Regions from separate parts of the Agathobaculum sp. LCP25S3_E8 genome, predicted to be linked through region 1. Evidence: riboswitches for the same ligand, from Rfam matches in the RefSeq annotation. Region 1 holds a riboswitch; each other region holds the start of a gene.
What was found. Region 1 has a riboswitch for FMN ahead of ACTQ34_RS04145 (MATE family efflux transporter). Riboswitches for the same ligand answer to the same signal wherever they lie in the genome.
Positions count from the first base shown of each region.

Region 2: another riboswitch for FMN. It lies ahead of ACTQ34_RS00450 (ECF transporter S component); the one in region 1 lies ahead of ACTQ34_RS04145 (MATE family efflux transporter).
Region 3: another riboswitch for FMN. It lies ahead of ribD (bifunctional diaminohydroxyphosphoribosylaminopyrimidine deaminase/5-amino-6-(5-phosphoribosylamino)uracil reductase RibD); the one in region 1 lies ahead of ACTQ34_RS04145 (MATE family efflux transporter).
Region 4: another riboswitch for FMN. It lies ahead of ACTQ34_RS05450 (ECF transporter S component); the one in region 1 lies ahead of ACTQ34_RS04145 (MATE family efflux transporter).

Region 1 is NZ_JBQKJR010000006.1:88,518-93,528, reverse strand. Features, by position in the region: gene groL (chaperonin GroEL) at 1-696, shown strand, start outside; gene ACTQ34_RS04145 (MATE family efflux transporter) at 818-2,194, opposite strand; FMN riboswitch at 2,336-2,447, opposite strand; gene ACTQ34_RS04140 (sugar ABC transporter substrate-binding protein) at 2,599-3,546, opposite strand; gene ACTQ34_RS04135 (sensor histidine kinase) at 3,836-5,011, shown strand, end outside.
Region 2 is NZ_JBQKJR010000001.1:74,526-79,536, reverse strand. Features, by position in the region: gene ACTQ34_RS00465 (HNH endonuclease signature motif containing protein) at 1-312, shown strand, start outside; gene ACTQ34_RS00460 (hypothetical protein) at 412-936, opposite strand; gene ACTQ34_RS00455 (helix-turn-helix domain-containing protein) at 1,323-1,517, opposite strand; FMN riboswitch at 1,841-1,956, shown strand; gene ACTQ34_RS00450 (ECF transporter S component) at 2,057-2,698, shown strand; gene ACTQ34_RS00445 (riboflavin kinase) at 2,708-3,400, shown strand; gene ACTQ34_RS00440 (cysteine-rich VLP domain-containing protein) at 3,437-3,808, opposite strand; gene ACTQ34_RS00435 (relaxase/mobilization nuclease domain-containing protein) at 3,805-5,011, opposite strand, start outside.
Region 3 is NZ_JBQKJR010000062.1:7,535-12,545, forward strand. Features, by position in the region: gene hemW (radical SAM family heme chaperone HemW) at 1-515, opposite strand, end outside; gene lepA (translation elongation factor 4) at 512-2,323, opposite strand; FMN riboswitch at 2,662-2,791, shown strand; gene ribD (bifunctional diaminohydroxyphosphoribosylaminopyrimidine deaminase/5-amino-6-(5-phosphoribosylamino)uracil reductase RibD) at 2,976-4,037, shown strand; gene ACTQ34_RS15220 (riboflavin synthase) at 4,039-4,692, shown strand; gene ACTQ34_RS15225 (bifunctional 3,4-dihydroxy-2-butanone-4-phosphate synthase/GTP cyclohydrolase II) at 4,717-5,011, shown strand, end outside.
Region 4 is NZ_JBQKJR010000009.1:73,853-78,863, reverse strand. Features, by position in the region: gene ACTQ34_RS05460 (hypothetical protein) at 1-931, shown strand, start outside; gene ACTQ34_RS05455 (metallophosphoesterase) at 1,061-1,960, opposite strand; gene ACTQ34_RS05450 (ECF transporter S component) at 1,981-2,595, opposite strand; FMN riboswitch at 2,685-2,816, opposite strand; gene ACTQ34_RS05445 (toprim domain-containing protein) at 2,859-3,464, opposite strand; gene holA (DNA polymerase III subunit delta) at 3,466-4,461, opposite strand; gene ACTQ34_RS05435 (ComEC/Rec2 family competence protein) at 4,517-5,011, opposite strand, start outside.

The DNA.
Region 1 (5,011 bases):
ACAATGGACATGCTTGGTCGGGCGGATAAAGTCATCATTCGAAAGGACAGCACGCTGATCGTCGGGGGCGCGGGCAATCGTGACGAAATTGACAGCCGAATCGAGATGCTCCGGCGCATGCTGGCACAGGCGAAGGATGAGTTCGCGGTGGATCGCGCTCGTGAGCGTTTGGGCAAGCTGGCAGGCGGCGTGGGCCTGATCCATGTTGGCGCAGCGACCGAGCTGGAGCTGAAGGAGAAAAAGCATCGCGTGGAAGACGCGCTGAATGTCACCCGCGCTGCGCTGGAGGAAGGCGTTGTGGTCGGCGGCGGCGTGGCCTACTGCGATGCCTGCACACAGGTTGAGGCATATGCGGCGCAGCTCACGGGGGACGAAAAGGTCGGCGCGCAGATCATCTGCACTGCGTTGACCAAGCCGGCTGCTCAGATTGTGGAAAATGCCGGCGGAGACGGCGATTCCGTTGTGACAGAGATTCGACGGCTGGAGCCCGGAATGGGAATGGATGTCTGCACGCATACTTATGTCAACATGATTGAAGCCGGTATTATGGATTCGACCAAAGTGGTGCGTCTGGCGCTGCAAAACGCGGTTTCCATGGCGAGCACTTTCCTGACCACCGAAGTGAATGTGATCGATCCGGTTGATGAGGAATGGCTGCGCACCGGTGGCGCGAGCCGACGCAAGAGCACGCATTGATAGAGGATAAAAGCACGTTATTCACCTTGAGTATGCAGATAAGCGCAAGTCTTTCTGACGAGTAAAAAGAAACCTCCTGTTGCAGCAATGCTGCGACAGGAGGTTTTTTTCATACTGTGGCTTACAGCCATCCGCTTTTACGCCAGGAACGAAACTCCGTAAGCGCCAATGCAATGCTGAGCAAAAAAACCAGCGTATCTGTAATGGGAACGGCATATAAAGCACCATCCAGACCAAAACTGCGGGAGAGCAGCAGCGCCAGCGGAATGAGAAACACCCCTTGCCGTACCAGAGGAATCATCAGCGAGTGTACAGGTTTGTCGATGCTCTGAAAAAAGGATGCTGTGGTCATATGCAGACCGTAGAGGAAAAAGGTCATCATATAAATCCGGAAAATGTGGGCGGCGCAATCCAGATACAGGGGATTATCCGAGACAAAGAGCATACCGATTTGCCGGGGGAGTACCATGAAGACCAGAAAGCATACAGCGGAAATGATGAGCGCAATCCGACTGGCCAGCAGATATGTCTGATGTACCCGCGTGTAGTGTTTGGCGCCGAAGTTAAAGCCGTTGATGGGCTGTACGGCGGAGGAGACACCCACAAACATCGAGTGGGCGATTTGGTATACTTTCATCATCATGCCGTAAACCGAAAGGGCAATGTCGCTGCCAAAGGCGCTCCATGCACCGTACTGACGCATCAGGTTGTTCATGGTGATTTGTACCAGTGCCATCATCGTCTGCGTCAGCAGGCTTGGAAAGCCTAACGCCACGATACGTCCGGTCAATGCAGGCGTGGGGCGCAGAGCGGATTTGCGAATGCGGACGGTACGCATATGGCGCAGATAAAAGAGGCACATACAGCCGGCGGCTGTCTGTCCCACCGCTGTGGCAATACCGGCTCCTACGACACCCATTTGTAGTGGGAAAATGAAAATAGGATCCAGAATCAAGTTGATAACGGCGCCCACAATCATACACTTCATGGTGTACTGAGGGGCACCGTCCGCGCGGATGATGGCGGTGAACGCAGGGCACATCAGCTGGAACGGCACGCCCCATGCGATCGCCCGCAGATAGGAGACTGCCTGCGTATAAGCGGTTTCCGTGACGCCGCACAGAACCACCAGCTGCGGGGCGAAGATGCCAAACACCAGCGCGCAAAGAATGCCGCTGCCGATAATTAAAGTCAGTGCGTGCGACATGGTTGCATCTGCCGTTTGCTGCTGCTTGCGGCCCAGGCACAGACTGATATTGGCCGCGGCCCCATCCCCCAGCAGCAGCGAAATTGCGTTTACCAGAATCATAAGCGGAAACGCGACGTTGGTAGCTGTCATGCCGGTGATGCCAACGCCTTGCCCGACAAAAATCTGATCAACGATGTTGTAAAGATAGTTGACCATGAGTGTCAGTGCTGTGGGAATAGAATATCGCACTAACAGCGCGGAGATCGGCTCTGTTTCCAGCGGGTTTGCGTTTTGTACCGGTTTATCCATGATGACGGCCTCCTTTTTGGTTCCTTGCCACCGAATAAGCCGGATAAATCGTAAAGCAGCCGTTGATTGCTATCCAACGGATGCAATACCGGCTGCTTCGTGTTCTTTCATCGTGCACGAGAAGCTGCCGGTGATGCCGGCGGCTTTCTTCTCCCATCCAGACCTGACTGTTGGCCCCGGGATTGCACCGGGTTAGCTTGCGCTCGCGGGCTTTGACCGCCAGTAGAGAATACTCTCGTTTCCGAAGAAAGGAATATACCATTTTATAAAGCCATTATAGCAGAAAATCCTGCCCTGTCAACCGGCCAAAAACCAATCTTTGTGCAGAAATATTGTGCATCATGAACGAACGTTCGGCCGGTCGGCGAAGATACCGGTTGGGGCTGTACTGCCTGTACCCCTTCTCATTGCCAACCGTCTGAGCCGAACTGTTCCACGTTTTCCGCTGTAATCAACTCGACCGGCACAATGATTTCGCTTTCGTAGGCTTGGTCGGACAGAATCTGGTATATGACCTGCGCTGTCGTCTGCCCGATTTGAATGGGAGACTGGGCGACTGTTGCTGTCATCACACCTTCGAAAATCATATTTTTAGCTTCGGGAGCGCCGTCTACGCCGTAAACCAGCGTGCGATCCAGTAAATGCCGCTCCTCCAGCGCAGCCATCGCCCCTAACGCTGTCGGATCGTTGAGCGCCATCACCACATCAATCGTCGGGTCGGCATCCAGCAGGCCGTCCAGCGCCGGCATGGCAAGCTCCAGCTGACCGTCACTGCTCGCGCGGCCAGCGATCTGATACTGTGGATGCGCGGCGATGGTGTCGCAAAATCCTTGAATGCGGTCGACCGCCGACTGAGCGGTCGGGTGCTCCAGTAGGGCGATGCGTGCGGAATCACGGGTGCGCATCAGATGTTCGGCGCATAATACACCCGCGCCGTAATTGTCCGAAGCGATCGTGCAGGCAACCAGCGAAGGGTCACTCACCTGTGAATCCACAATCACAACCGGAACGTCTGCATCCCGCGCTTCCTCCAGTGCAGGACGAATCTGCTGAAAATCCACCGGGTTAATCACAAGAAGATCAATTCCACCTGCAAGCAGTTCGTGAATCTGGTCATTTTGTTTATCCTGATCGAGTGCAGGGTCGCGCGTGAGCAGAATATCGCCGCGGCTTTCGATCATCAACCGCAGCTCCTCGTCAATGACGCTGTAAAACGGGTTGTTCATTGTCATATAGGTCGCGCCGATCCGCAGCGGTGTTTCCTGCTGTTCTTTCCATGCGCCCAGCGTCAGGCACAGCCATGCCGTCAGCACGATGCCGCACACAGCAAGAAACAGTCGTCTCCATTTCATCGCCAGCCCCCCTTACTTGTTTTATCATATCATATTAGGGGAATCATGAAAACGATTTTTTGCCGGTTCTGAACAGGATGACGATTCTTTCCCGGAGGGGTTCTGCACATATGATTTGCTGCCTGCTGTTTTTATGCATGCGCTGATATGTTGTTTGACCTTGTGCAGGATATATATTATAATTTATACATAGGAAACCCGTTCTGCGACGCAGTACAGCAGAAAAGAAAAAACGGCTGTCTGCTGCAGGAGAAAGACAAGGCATAACGGGGAAAAGGGGGCTGCTGGCATGTCGGATGGACCGGCCAATCGCGAGATGCAGACAGATGAGAGTCTGACCCTGCTGCGGCAGGGGATGTTGCTTATCAATCTGGCGCTCTGCGCTTTTCTCGGTACGGTTTTTGTGCTGACGCCGCTGCGTGCGGTGCAGCGGGCCGAGGGTGTGAGCTTTTTGCAGGGGCTGAGCATTTTGCCGGCTGCTCCGTGGAGTGTGTCCTTTGCGGCGCTTAGTTTACTTGCGTTTGTCGTGGTCGACTTTGCATATCGGCGCGGCAGGCTGGGAAACGGCCGAATGGTGTTTTGGTTGGAACCGGGAGTTGCCTTGCTCGTGCTTTTGGCGCTGCATCTGGACTATAACGGATTGTTGCTGCTCGCCGTGGTCAATCTGGTGGACAGTCTGCATGGGCGGGGGCGTATGCTGTTCCTCGGCGCGATGACCTCGCTCTATCTGCTGACCAGTCTGGACGTTTTGCAATCCGGCTTGGGCATGGTCTCTGTCTCTGCATATCTCGCCTATTACGAGGGACAGCCGCGGCAGCTCATGCAGACGGCCATCGGTTTGCTCAGCGCGCTCAATCTGATCTTGTTTATTGGATACATGGTGATTCTGGTTGGCAGGCGGACGGAAGAAAATGCCGCCATCCGTCGCCTCAACGGCGAACTGGCGCGGGCAAACGATAAGCTGTCCATCCTCAACGGCCAGCTCAAGGAATATGCGGCGGAAAGCGAGCGCATGGCGGAGACCCGGGAACGCAACCGTCTGGCGCGCGAGATTCACGATACGCTCGGCCACGCGCTGACCGGCATCACCGCTGGTGCGGACGCCTGCATTGAAATGATGGATATTTCGCCGGACATGGCGCGCAAGCAGATGGAGCTCATTGCGAAAACCGCCCGTGCGGGCATGAATGAAGTGCGCCGATCGGTCAGTGCGCTCAGGCCGGATGCGCTCGAGCGGTTTCGCCTGTCCGAGGCGCTCGACAAGTTGTGCAGCGAGATGCAGCAGACTTCACATGCGGATATTCGGCTGAGTACGCAGCCGGCAGATATGCGCCTTTCGCAGGACGAGGAGGATGCGGTCTACCGGATTGTACAGGAAAGCGTGACCAATGCCATCCGGCATGGGCATGCGACCGAAATTGACGTGTCTCTATCCTGTCAGGAACGATGCATGACGATTGTGGTG
Region 2 (5,011 bases), on a different contig from region 1:
ACAACAACTGCACTTTCTAATAGAACAGGACACGCTTGGAATTTTAATTTTTCTGATTCTGTAAGCGGGAAAAGCCTACCCATGCCGCCTGCTAACTATGCCAAAGGTGCAACAACTACTCGTCCGTCTAATTTAGCTGATACCTACTATAATACTTACACCGCCAATACGGGCGTTACCTTAAATCGCAGTTTATACGATGTTCACCATATTCGCCCGCTTGCATACGGCGGAAGTAATGCGTATAGCAATCTGATTCATCTTCCAAAAGCAACACATACACAGGTAACAAGTTGGTGGGCTGGTTATTAACGGCATCCTTTTCAAAGAAATCTCACAAAAATCAAAAGTTTAATTAGTCAACAAAAAAGTTGCAGAAGAACACTGTTGAAAGTGTCCTCTGCAACTTTTTTAGATATTCTCTTGCCGTGTTAAACCAGTTATATTATAAAATTCATCTGTAAACTTTATCTCTTTATACGGAAAATCCTTTTGGAGTTTTTTGATATAATCAAATGGATTTTCTATCGGTTCAACCTCTAAATTAGAGGAAATATTTTGAAGTATGCTTTGCACTGGCTCACTACTTGTATATCTAACTTCATCAGGATCATTCATAAAGTTTTCAAAAGCATCTTTATCCATCCACACTACTTGTTGAATTGCATTTGTTGTTTTCAGAGAAAGAAGCAACCTTAAAAAATCTGTAAAATCTTTAGCAAGTGGATAAACATAATAATTACAGCACGTTTCTGGATTTACGCAAAAAACAATCTCCTTAAATCCCTTGATAAAGCAATAATGTATTCCATTATCCCACCCAATAATTTGGGCTCCAATCGGCGTACAAAAAAATGGTTCTCTCAATTCGATTGATAGACCTATGGGCGAGGTGTCTAAATTTAATTTCTTGAACTTATCAAATATATTCTCCATAATCAGCTCTCCACATCAAAAATCCTATTTTGTAATCGTACCTTTCATTTTCCTTTCTGTCCATTAAAAAACACAACCAAGGCCCCCGCTACGGCAACGGCTACAATCACACCGAGATCAGTAGATCCATTAAGGAAATCATTTCCTATTGCCATGAATACAACTCCTACAATAAGGGTAACTATCAATGTTATAATTGATTTGAGCATAGTATATTTTTCCCTTTCTTTTAACTTGTAGATACACACTTGATATTCTTTTCTTAGTATATCATCAATGTGGTTTTAGAGCAATACAATATGAAATATAAAGTGTAAGAGTGATCTAAGCATCGCAAAGCGCCGGGCGCGGGGGCTGTGTGCCTCTGCGTCCGGCGTTCTTTTTCTTTATGCCTGCCCCATCGGGAAGTGTGGCAGTTCTTCCAGCAGTTTCAGAATAAGGTGCTGCTTCATATCTTCGTCAACGGCCAGCACGTCGATCATAGGGGTGTAGTGTTGGATCACCTTTTCTTTGGCCCACTTCTCACCGGCGACGGCGGCCTTGATGGTATCAATGTCCAGCAACATTTCCTGTTCGGCCATCGTGTCAACTCCTGTCGTTTTTTGTCTTATTCCAGCATACCACAGAACCGGCAGGAAAACCAGCGGCGGAAAGATTTTCCTACGCATTTAGAACAGCGTTTCGGCGGGTATATGATAAATCCTCCCACCACCTCACCGACCATGCCGGAAAAGCCCCGGAATACCGGGCGTTTTAAGGCCCTAAATGCGTAGACTGCCAGTATCTTTTCCGCTGACGTATTCGTTTTGCGTATGCCGCAAGATTTCCGAAAAAATTCCGAAATCGTTTAAACATATTGTCAGATTAGAATGTGAGATGTAAAATCACTTTGACAACTGAATAAAGATGTCTTCGGGGCAGGGTGTAATTCCCGATTGGCGGTAAAGTCCGCAAGCGTTTGACGCATGATTTGGTGCAATTCCAAAACCAACAGTATAGTCTGGATAGGAGAAGATAAAGAAATTGTTCGATATTTTTATCGCTGGTTCTTTTACTTTATCAAAATAGGCGCTTGAAAGGCATCACCTTTCAGGTGCCAATTTTTTTCGGAGGAAACGAAATGAATAAAGTAAAAAATATCACAACGCTTGCAATGTTGAGCGCAATCGCTTATGTCGCTATGGTGGTGGGCCGTGTCCCGGTTGTCCTGTTCTTAAAGTATGACCCCAAAGATGTTATCATCACATTAGGCGGTTTGATATGGGGGCCGCTGACATCTTGTATTGTTTCCGTTATTGTGTCTGTAATTGAAATGTTGTCAGTTAGTGAGACAGGCATTTTGGGGTGTATTATGAATATTATTTCCACCTGTTCTTTTGCTTGCACAGCAGCAATCATTTATAAGAAAAAACACACTCTTTCCGGCGCAGTAATGGGTTTAGTGGTTGGTAGTCTGACAATGATTTGTGTTATGCTGTTATGGAATTATCTTATCACACCTCTTTATATGGGTTATCCGCGTGAAGCGGTTGTTCAATTATTGCTTCCAGCCTTTCTGCCTTTCAACGCATTAAAGGCGGGGCTTAATGCAGGGTTTACATTTTTGCTTTATAAGCCTGTAATAACATCATTAAGAAAAAGCGGATATATCGTTACTACATCAAATAAGACTAAAGGGAGGCCATCGGGGCTTATCCTGTTGGCAATCGCAATTATTGTTACCTGTGTTTTGTTGATTTTATCTATGAACGAAATAATTTGAGGAACTTCTATGAACAGAAAACCTATCTACACATCTTTTGGTATAGTCATTCATGGCCGAGGAATTGGTAAGCTGGTTGGAACCCCAACAGCCAATTTGAAAGTTGAAAATGAAAAGCAACTGCCAGAGAACGGTGTGTATATCACACGCATTTTTCTGGACAATCAAATTTATTATGGAATTACACATATTGGAACACGCCCCACGGTGGATAACGATACAGATATATCGGTAGAAACTCATATTTTGAATTTTAGCCGTGATTTGTATGGTAGTAAAATTGAAATACAATTATTTGAAAAACTTCGTAACCCCATGAAATTTGACAATTTATCACTGCTATTGGAGCAGATCAGATTAGACTGCCTCTCTGTGCAGGAATTTTGGGGAATAGACTATTCTTCCTCCCGGCTTACCATAGACATCAAAAAGCATCTTGTTAAGGTAGATGGGAAAGAAGTATTTTTGTCTACAAAAGAGTTTGATGTTTTGTATATGTTATACTCCAATCCAGAAGTTACATTTACAAAAGAAGAAATATATCAGGCCGTGTGGCATGAACCGTCAAATGGATACTGCCATGCGGTAGAAAACACAGTATTTCAAATCAGGAAAAAGACTGCCACCATTGTAAAGGGACTGACATTCATAAAAACCGTAGCCGGGTATGGCTACAAATACAATCCGGTAGGGACGAAGTAAAGTCGCCTTTGCCGGATTGTATTTTCAATATCGCTATTAGGCATCAATTCTTATGGATTTCCAATATCTTTTCCGCTGTCGTTCTGCCTCTTTGCGGCGGCGCATCCGTTTGGCACAGGATGGACAGTATTTGGCCCGGTTGGACTTCGGCATAAATGCAGCGCCGCACTCGGAGCAGGGTTTCACCTCGTCCCGGTCTTTGGTGATCTCGGCACACAGGGTCGCATCCAGCGGGAGAACAGCGGCACGAAACCACCGGCACAGCAGCGAATAGGAAATGCTCTGGACGCACACACATTCCTCGCCGTCGTCCAGCAAGAGGCAGTTTCCGTCACAGTAGTTGCAGCACTCATGCGTCAGCTTCCGGGCCTTGCGATATTGAGGGTAATTCATTCTCGGTATGCTCATAGCTCTTGTGTCCACTCCTTTCCCAGCGTCACCCGCAAAATGCCGTCCACATTCTGCTTGATGATGCCGTATTCCTGCATCTGCTTTTTCGCTTCGCCGTACCGTTCATACAGCCGTTCTTTTTCCTCGGCCAGCCGCTTGTAACCAGCTTTCAGGGCATAAAGATCAGGGAGTTTTTTCACGCCCTGTTCCTTTAGGGTCTTTGCCGCAGCTTCATATAAAATCAACGTGCTTTCATGCTCACGCCGGAATTTGCCCTTGTCCGCTGCCTTGCGATATTCCAGCGCCACGGGCCGGAGCTGCTTGTAGGTGGTGACGTTCTTTATCAGCACCGCCATATCTGCAAGCCGATGTTCCGCAGCTTTCAGGGCAGCGGCGGCCTCGTCGCTGGCGGCGGTGATCTCGGCCACCTTGCTTTCCAAATCCGGGTAAGTGTCTATCCCATGTTCTGTCAGGAAGTTCAGTGTCATTGCGGCCTGCTTCAAGTTGTGGAGCTTCGCCCACTTCTCATAACCCGCCGATTGCTGGGCCTTGATGCTGTTTTCCAGATCAATCCGCAGAGAAATTCCCTTACGCTCTTTGGGCACTCTGGTGATAACGCAGCCTTTGATACGCTCTTTAATAGCTTCCTCGGTGTAGGCTTCCCCCAGCGTCTTACAGCGGGTAAAGCGTTCCTGTCCGGGAGCGCGGAACGAAATAAATTTGCCCGGTTTGAGCTCATAGCCCTGCGCCTGCATGAGCCGCAGGAAATCGTCAAAGCCTTTGGCCTGCGGGATGGCAGCATCAATGGTAACTTTGAGTTTCGCTTTCCAGCTCGTCCCTTTCCGCTGGGCGTCCCACTCGGCGTAGCTTTTGCCCTTACTCAGTCCGGGCTTTACCACGGACAATCCGTTTTCCTTACACAGCCTGTCGCTGGTACGCCGGATATAGGCATAGCTCTGTTTATTGGAAATGTACTTGCGCTGATTCACCATATCCACCGCACAGAAAATGATGTGATTATGGACATGGCCCTTATCAATATGAGTAGTCAGCACATAGGGATATTTCCCTTGCAGCACTTCATCGGCAAGCTGCCTCCCGATCTCATGGGCCTGTTCCGGCGTGGCCTCGCCGGGAGCAAAGGACTGTATCAGATGGTGGGCCAGATTGTTGCCCTTTTGGTACGCCTGCGCCAGCAGCATTTCAAATTCAATGTCTGCT
Region 3 (5,011 bases), on a different contig from region 1:
CCCGGCAGACCGTACATCAGATCAAGGCTGATGTTGTCAAAGCCCTTCTCCCGCGCCAAATCCACCGCAGTTTTAGCCTGTTCAAACGTATGGATGCGTCCGATACGTTTGAGCTCGTCCTCCTGCGCGGACTGCACGCCGAAGGACAGACGGTTGACACCATGTTTTTTCATCGCGTCAAGCACCTTTTTATCCGTGCTCTCCGGATTGCACTCGACCGTAATCTCTGCGTCGTCCGCAAGCGGAAATTTATTGCGCACCTCCTGCAGGATGCGGCCAAGATACTTCGGTCCCAGACAGGTCGGCGTGCCGCCGCCGACATACACAGTGTCCACCGTGTAGCCGCTGCACGTTTTCCCGTATTCGCGAATATGCGTCAGCAGCGCCGAAACGTAATTTTTCATCAACTCTGCATCAGTCACGGAATAAAAATCACAGTAAGCACATTTTTTTACACAGAACGGAATGTGCAGATACAACCCCAAAGGCCGATTATTATAACTGAATTTGCTCATGATTCCTCATCCAGCTTCAAGACCGCCATGAACGCTTCGGTCGGAATCTGCACCGTGCCGAGCGAACGCATCTTTTTCTTACCTTCCTTTTGTTTTTCCAACAGCTTTTTCTTTCGCGTGATGTCGCCGCCGTAGCACTTAGCCAGCACATCCTTGCGCATCGCCTTGACTGTCTCGCGTGCGATGACCTTGCCGCCGATTGCCGCCTGAATCGGCACCTCGAACAGCTGACGCGGGATATTCTCCTTGAGCTTTTCGCAGATACGGCGCGCACGGCCGTATGCCTTTTCACGGTGCACAATAAACGAAAGTGCATCTACCTGGTCACCGTTGAGCAGCATATCCACCTTAACCAAATCGCTCGGTCGGTAATCGAGGAACTCGTAGTCCAGCGAAGCGTAGCCGCGAGTACGTGCCTTAAGTGCGTCGAAAAAGTCGTAAATAATTTCGTTTATCGGCATTTCGTAATGCAGCTCTACCAGATTGGCATCCAGATACTGCATATCCTTAAATACGCCGCGTCGCTCCTGACACATCGGCATGATGTTGCCGACATATTCCTGCGGCGTCATGATGGTCGCCTTGACAAATGGCTCACGCGCCTCTTCGATGAGACCCGGATCGGGATAATCATGCGGATTGTCGCACTGGACGACCGTGCCGTCGGTCTTGACAATTTCATAAACCACGCTCGGCAGTGTCGTGACCAAATCGAGGTCAAACTCACGCTCCAGTCGCTCCTGAATAACCTCCATGTGCAGCATGCCTAGGAAACCGCAGCGGAAACCAAATCCCAGCGCCACCGAGCTTTCCGGCTCGAAGGACAACGCCGCGTCGTTGAGCTGCAATTTCTCCAGCGCATCCCGCAGGTCGGGATATTTGGAGCCGTCCTCGGTATAAATACCGCAGAACACCATGGGCCGCGCAGGACGATAACCCGGCAGAGCCTCCGCCGTCGGGCGTTCAGCCTCGGTGACCGTGTCGCCGACGCGAGTGTCGGATACAGTCTTGATGGATGCGGTAAAGTAACCGACCTCACCCGCGCACAGCTCCTGCTGCGGGGACAGTCCGAGCGGCAGCATATAGCCGCATTCGAGTACCTGAAACGTCGCTCCGGTTGCCATCATCTTGACTTTCATGCCCGGACGGATACACCCCTCCATCAGACGCATGTAGACGATAACCCCTTTATAGGGGTCGTACTGGCTGTCGAATATCAGTGCGCGCAGCAGCGCGTCCGGATCGCCCGTCGGCGCAGGGATGTCCGACACGATGCGCTCCAGCACGGAATGGATGTTGATATTCATTTTTGCAGAAATCTCCGGGCTGTCCTCAGCCGGGATGCCGATGATATCCTCAATTTCCTGCTTGACGCGCGGCGCATCCGCAGCCGGCAGGTCAATCTTATTGATAACCGGCACAACCTCCAACCCCGCGTCAATCGCAAGATAGGTGTTGCCCAGCGTCTGCGCCTCGATACCCTGCGCCGCGTCCACAACCAGCAGCGCGCCTTCGCACGCAGCCAGTGAGCGGGAGACCTCATAATTGAAGTCAACATGCCCCGGCGTGTCGATGAGGTTCATCTCATAGGTTTTGCCGTCATCCGCCTCATATTCCATGCGCACAGCGCGCGCCTTAATCGTGATGCCGCGTTCGCGCTCCAGATCCATATTGTCGAGTAACTGCTCCTCCATCTCGCGCTGGGATACCGCTTTGCACTGCTCAAGCAGGCGATCGGCAAGTGTAGACTTACCGTGGTCAATGTGCGCGATAATGGAGAAATTACGAATTTGCTCGCGATTTTTCACCCCGAAAGCTCCTTATCTGTTCCATAATAGCAATATGGAAATATTATAACACGTTCCCGCCTGTCTCACAAGCGTTCTTTTCCGGTTTACCGGCTCCCCATCATTGTTCTGTTTTTTTGCACAAATTTGATTTTCTTTTGCTTCAGATTTGATACGACTACGCTATGATAAGAATGTAGACAGCCACATTCTTTTCTCTTTTCCTTATACTCTTCCCAACTGCAGAGGCGGCTTTGGCCGCCTCTGCATATTTTTTCATAAAATGCTTGCATTCTTGCTTTTGCGGGTATATACTGTGTTCAGCAAAGCATTTGACTGCTGTGCTAAAACCGAATATCAGGATTCTTCAGGGCAGGGTGCAATTCCCTACCGGCGGTACAGCCCGCGAGCGGACGCTTTTTCAAAGCGAATGCATGATTCGGTGAAACTCCGAAGCCGACAGTATAGTCTGGATGAAAGAAGAATGTGCGAAAAACGGCTTTTGCTCCGTTTTCGCTTATTTGCTGTTCTGAAACGCATTTTGTGTTTCAGATTTTTTGTTTTTATGGCGTTTCGCCCCGAAGCCTCTGCTTTCGGGGCGTTTTTTCATTTTACAGCCCGTACAGGCTGTTCTGACGAGGTGATCCGATTGCAAAACCAAACGGAAACTTACATGCGCCGCGCACTCGATCTGGCCAAACGCGGCGCAGGACATGTCAGCCCCAACCCGATGGTTGGCTGCGTCATCGTTAAAAACGGACGCATCATCGGCGAAGGCTGGCATGAATACTGCGGTGGCCTGCACGCCGAGCGCAACGCGCTGAAAAACTGCACCGAGGACCCGGCAGGCGCAGACCTATACGTCACGCTTGAGCCATGCTGCCACTGGGGCCGCACCCCTCCCTGCACAGAGGCCATTCTCGAAAAGCACATTGGACGTGTATTCGTCGGCTGTCTGGACGCAAATCCGCTTGTTGCCGGCAAGGGCGCACAGATTCTGCGGGACGCAGGCATTCCTGTCGAAACCGGCATCTGCGAAAACGAGTGCCGCCAGCTCAACGAGGTATTCTTCCACTTTATCACAAGCAAAACCCCGTATGTTGTACTCAAATACGCCATGACGCTGGACGGCAAAATTGCCGCGTACACCGGTGACAGCCGCTGGGTAACGGACGAAGCCGCCCGCCATCACGTACACGAGACACGCGCACGCCTGTCCGGCATCATGGTTGGCGTCGGCACCGTGCTGGCAGACGACCCATTGCTCACTTGCCGCATCGAGGGCGGACACAACCCATGCCGCATTGTCTGTGACAGTCACGCGCGCACGCCGCTGGACTCCCAACTTGTCCGCACCGCGCACGAAATCGACACAGTCATCGCCGTGACCGAATGGAACGAGCGCGCCACGGCACTCAAAAAAGCGGGCGCACACCTATTGCTATGTAACGCCCAAAACGGCAAAGTGGACCTAAACGACCTGATGCGGCAGCTTGGCGCACGCGGGTTGGACAGCATCCTGCTGGAAGGCGGCGCAGAACTTGCGTTTGCAGCGCTCGAGACAGGCATTGTTCATAAGGTGCAGGCGTACATCGCACCCAAACTGATTGGCGGCAGTACCGCCAAAACGCCGCTTGGTGGCGCAGGTTTCGCCCGTATGGCGGACGCTTTGACACTCAAAAACGTAACCGTCACGCCGCTGGGTACGGACATCCTGCTTGAGGGGGTGCTGTAATATGTTTACCGGCATCATCGAAGAAATCGGCACCGTACGCCGTATTGAACGCGGCGCCGCAGGCGCAAGACTTACTATCGCGGCAAAAACCGTGCTGGAAGGCACCAAGCTCGGCGACAGCATCGCCACCAACGGCGTGTGTCTGACCGTTGTTGCGATGACAGCGGACAGCTTCAGCGCGGACGTCATGGCTGAGTCGCTGCGGCGCTCCAGCCTCGGCGCACTGCAAAGCGGCTCACCGGTCAATCTGGAACGCGCAATGCCCATGAATGGGCGTTTCGGCGGACATATCGTATCCGGTCACATTGACGGCACCGGCACAATTGCATCCCAAAAGCGCGAGGATAACGCAGTCTGGGTGACCGTGAACACCTCTGCTTCCCTGCTGCGATATATCGTGGAAAAAGGCTCGATTGCAATTGACGGCGTAAGTCTGACGGTCGCAGCGGTGGACCAAACCGGTTTCTCCGTATCCATCATCTCGCACACAGGCGCACAGACCATCCTGCTGGACAAAAAGCCGGGCGAGACGGTCAATTTAGAGTGCGACGTTATCGGGAAATATGTTGAAAAGCTGCTTGCACCGTATGCACCGGCTGAAAAATCCACTTCAAGCAGCATCACTATGGAATTTCTGGCCCAACACGGGTTCTAAAACAATAAAAGGAGGACAATCCATATGAAACAGCAATATTGCACGGTCGAAGAGGCGCTGGATGAACTGCGCGCCGGCCGCATCATCATCTCCATCGATGACCCCGACCGCGAAAACGAAGGCGATATGATTTGTGCCGCCCAGTTTGCCACCACTGAGAATGTCAACTTTATGGCGACATATGCCAAGGGCCTGATCTGCACGCCGATGAGCGAAACCGTGGCGCAGCGGCTGGGGCTCGAACAAATGGCCAAGGTCAACACCGACAACCATCAGACTGCGTTCACCGTCTCGGTAGACCATGTGGATACGACCACTG
Region 4 (5,011 bases), on a different contig from region 1:
GAGCACCACCGTTCCGGGATATGATGCATCGATACAAAATAAACTGGAGGAATTTTTCCGTATCCCAGTACTTCCGAACGAGAAACTCACAATTTCATTGGAAAAAGACAGCGCTGGGATGGTTTACTCATCAGGTACGAATTCGAACGAAGGTGAGCAGTTCAATTTTTATACACAAGGAATTGTTACACCGGAAACCATTTATTTTTCTTTCAATAATCGTACAAACCAAAACCATATCGTGGATACCAGCCTGATTCCGGGGGGATATGGAATTTATGCGATGAATTACACAGCAGGAAAAGTGCAGCATCAAGGAAATGCAATACAAACACTAGAAAATGGCCGTTTGCATCTTGACAGTCTGCAGCTTGTGTATCCGATTGACCCAAAAGAGGAGTTTCTTGACCTGTGTCAGTGGTCGGATGGGAAAACATTACTTTTGTACACGCGAGAAAATAATGTATACTACTTAACTGTGATTTCGATGGATACCATGCAGCAGATACAACGGCTAGTACTTCAAGCAACACAAAACGGAAGCGGATTGCTGTACTTGTTGCCAGAAAGCAAAAATTTTATCGTTACCATTATTGACAAAACCGCAACGGTATTGCTGCCAGACAAAGATGGAAAATTCCATATTGATATGCAAACAACCAATACATTGGATTATCAATATCTGCCGAGGAACATAGACAGCAGTGCGATAGATTACCAGGATGGTAAGCTGGCATTGGCGGGTGAAAGTTATGATCGCTATAGTGGAATGATGCAGACAGGTTTTGATGTAGTTGTCTGTGATCGAAACGGATTGCAACTTTGGGCACAATATCAAAGCAGCCTACAAAACGATTTGACAGGCGCTTACAATACCAGTGAAATCGTGCGGCTATTGTACAATCATCCAATTAGAGTGACATGGCAATGAAGAAACTCCGGATACGCCAGCGTTGGAATGTATCCGGAGTTTCTAATTCGTTTTTTGGGATTTACCATCCCCTTAATTATACAAAACTTTTCTTTTGTATAATTATATATATTGAATTTAGAAGGCTATTTACTCTCCTGTACCACTCAAATCAACCACTACAATTTCCGGTGGATTGAACAATCGCGGCTTCCAATCACGTGCCAAACCGCGACCTACGATTTCAGTCATACTGCCACAGGTGTATTGGCCACCAGCATATTTCGGGAAAAATCCCTGATTGGGTGCAATCAAACCGTTGAGCAGATATGGGATGCGCCATTGACCGCCATGCGCATGTCCGCACAATACCAAGTCAAACGGATACTTTGCATACTCTGTGATATATTCAGGTCGATGCGCCAGCAACACACACAACTGCTTTTCGTCCAGATTTTGGAACTGTGATAAAGTACGTCGATATTCTTCCGATTCTCCGTATGAACGAGCCTGTTGAGTCCCTGTTGAGGCAGGATCATCCACACCGCACAGTATGAAACTGACTTCATTTATAGTTACGGTTTCTTGGTCGTTACGCAGAACGTGAACACCATATTGCTCAATCATATCAAAGATATCTTCCGCTTGACCGCTCCAGAATTCATGATTGCCCGACACATAATAGCAAGGTGCAATTTGAGTGATTTGCTGCAATAATTGTTCTGCTCCGTCGCGAGGAATCTTATCATCTACGATATCTCCACACAGCAAGATGCAGTCCGGTTGTTCGCGGATAATTCGCTCCATCAACTGACATTGGTTCTCTCCATAAATGCAGCTGTGCAAATCGGAAAGCATCAAAAGACGCATTCCCTGCCCTTCCTTCAATTTTTCAGTTTCCAGTGTATAATTTCGTGTCACCAAACCACACTGCAAACCCGCAATTCCAATACCAATCGCGCACAGCACAAATGCATGTATCCATCTTTTTCTTCTATCCATTACAACCTCCAGCATAAAAACAAAGGGACATAAACGTTTTCCGTCCATGTCCCCCATTTGTTTAGTTTTTAGTTGGCTTTTTGCCGCATATGAATTGCTATTTGCTTTGATTTGATGAAAACACTCAGTTTCTTATAGGCAACCATAGTTATAATCGTTAAAATAACACCTTTAATCAGATTAAACGGCAAAATTCCCAACAAAAGGTAGGCACCCATTCCATTGATTGCGGGGTTGACCGCTCGGCACATATCAAAAATAGCATCTAGATTCCACCCCATTCCATTGACATAAAACGGAATAATCAAGCAGTAATTTGTCAGCATGCCCATGCCGGCCATGGCGACAGAACCGCACAGACACCCTACAGCCGCCATTTTTCTGGACTTATGCGCACGATAAATAAGTACCGCAATGACAACCAACGTTGACAACATCAAAAAATCTGCCAATTCACCCGATCCTGCAGTTTGGCTCTGTGTCAAATGGATCAGATCTTTGATACCTATCATCGTAATAGCCGGACCAATGCCAAAGATGAATGCTCCAATCAAAACAACGGCCCCCGACAGATCCACCTTCAGAAACGGCGGCATGAACGGAATCGGAAATTCAAAATACATCAAAACGGTAGCGATGGCCGCAAATACTGCGGTATACGTAATTTTACTGGTTTTCGTCATGACTATCTTCTCCTTTGCAAGGAGTTCTGTTTGTTTGGGTAACAAAAAGCCCTTGGAACAATCCAAGGGCATGCAGACGTACCGAAATACACCTGTTTCTTTCATCCGGACTATAACCGTCGGTTGGGATTTACACCCATCATGCCTTTCGGCTCGCAGACTATCGGACAAACCGTCCGTATACTGCCGGTGGAGACTTTCACTCCGCCCTGAAACAGAACTATTTATTTATGATATTATTATAGGCTTATCTGCCATACTTGTCAATCCCCTACTGATATTCTATCAATGATCTCTTCCATTTCAGCCCGGCAAGAAACTGCATTGATAAATTCCAATAGCGCATTGGCCGTCATATGGGATGGTAAATCCAACGCTTTGAGCACTTCTGTACGACGTTTTACGCTGTTCGGTTGACCGGATAATCCCCATGCAAAAAAATCTGCCTTGCTGATTGGCTTTTTATCCTGTGCGGAAGAGTATGCTTCGTCCTCAAAAGTAGCGCCGGCACGACGCAACGCCTCCAAAATGACCTCTGGGCGCATCCCTTCTACCCCAAGCTTTCCTTCCTTTGAACCATGACGTTTGCGTCGCTCCTTGCCGACAACGTCCGGAATATATGCTTGCTTCACGCTTCCAGGCGGTAATGCTCCTTTTATATAATTGCGAATGACAAAACCAGCCCCATCGCTATCCGTCAACACAATTAAGCCACGTGATAACGCAATTTTTCGCAGTAAGCGGAGCTGGTCCTTATCATGAAAAATCCGAAAGCCCCCGCTTTCCAGCACAACTGCATCCACAACCTGACGGACCGTATTCACGTCGTAGCGTCCTTCTACTACAATTGCTTCACGAACTCGTATCACATTAGCCCTCCCTCAATGCGGATGCCATAGACAACAGCGTTAATTCAATCTGCTTTTGGCGATCCACCGCGCTGCCCTTTAGCGCAGCATCGGTTTGTGCGCACAGAGAAGCAACCTGACGCAGCCATTTTAGGGATACACGTCGTGCTGCGTTTTGTAACTGCTTGGCGTAATATGGAGATTTAGAGCCAATCATGTCCATCAGCTGTTTTTCTCCTCCACGCGCTTCCGCGCACAGCTTCGCCGCATATAAACGCTGAATATGGCGTGTGATTGTCGTAAAAATCATCACTTCATTGTTCTTCTGTGCAATCAAATCACCTACTAAAGACACTGCGCGTTCAAATTTTCCTGCTGTTATAGCATCGGTCAAATCAAAAACCACAGCATCTAAAATCGGTGAGCAGACTGCATCAATGTTGTATTTTTTGATTTCCCCCGTAGTGGTGTGAGCTGCAGCCTTTTCTATCTCTCCCGCCAAATTGGTCATAGAATTCCCACAAAGGAAAATCATGTACGACGCATCCTCCGGTGAGATGGCACAACCAAGCGCACGGGCGCGTCGCTCCAACCACGCAACCAGTTCACGCTCTTCCATGTGAGTAAACTCCACAAAACAAGCGACCTTTTGCAGCGTCTTATATAACTTTGTTCGTTTGTCTGGTTTACCATCCAAAATATCATAGTAGAACACCAGACAAACATAGTCTGGTAAATCTTCCAGTAATGCGGGCAGCACATCAGAGAAACCCGCTGGCGGTTTGAACAAATCAAAATCTGTCACGATGATGAGTTTCTTTTCCGACATTGCAGGATAACTGTCTACCGCCTCGGTAAGCTGCTCTGGAGTCAGCCCCTTTCCCTCTAATTCAATCCGATTAAAATCCGCAAATGTCGGATCAATGACTTTCTCTTTGAGCTGCTGCAAATAATATTCTTTTAGATAGCTTTCCTCGCCGTAGAGCACATAAAGCGATGCAAAAGTACCGTTTTTCAAATCCCGAAGCAGCTGTGACTTTCCGTTGGATTTAGTCTTTTCCTGTGGCATGTTTTCACTCCTTCACAAACTGCCGCACAATTTCTCCGGTTACATAAGGACTTTCTACAGGTAGTCCATGATATTGAGACAAAACTTCACCAAATCCAGCTTGTACAATAATTCTCTCTGCACCCATAGTATTTAATGCTTGCGTTAATAATTCATCGTCTTCCATATTTCTCTGCGAAAGGACAATCTCTGGTGCGGTAATTGACGATGATTCCAGAAAGGCCGCCAACTGCTTTTGCGTCGGACTGTGCAGAACCAAAATTTCGTTTGCAATTTTCACACCCAGTTTTCCATCTGCTACCGGAAAAACGGTGAGCGAGGCCGCACCAGTGTCCAATACCTCAGACTGATTGATTTCTTGTGCACCAACTTGGCCGCAAAGCTCCAGCAAATCCGTATTATACTTTGTTGCCTTGCACCCAGCAGGCATCAGAATCTGATTTACAGAAACCGTTTGCAGCAGCGAAGGCAAATCACGTGCGTGTCCCTTATCCACTGC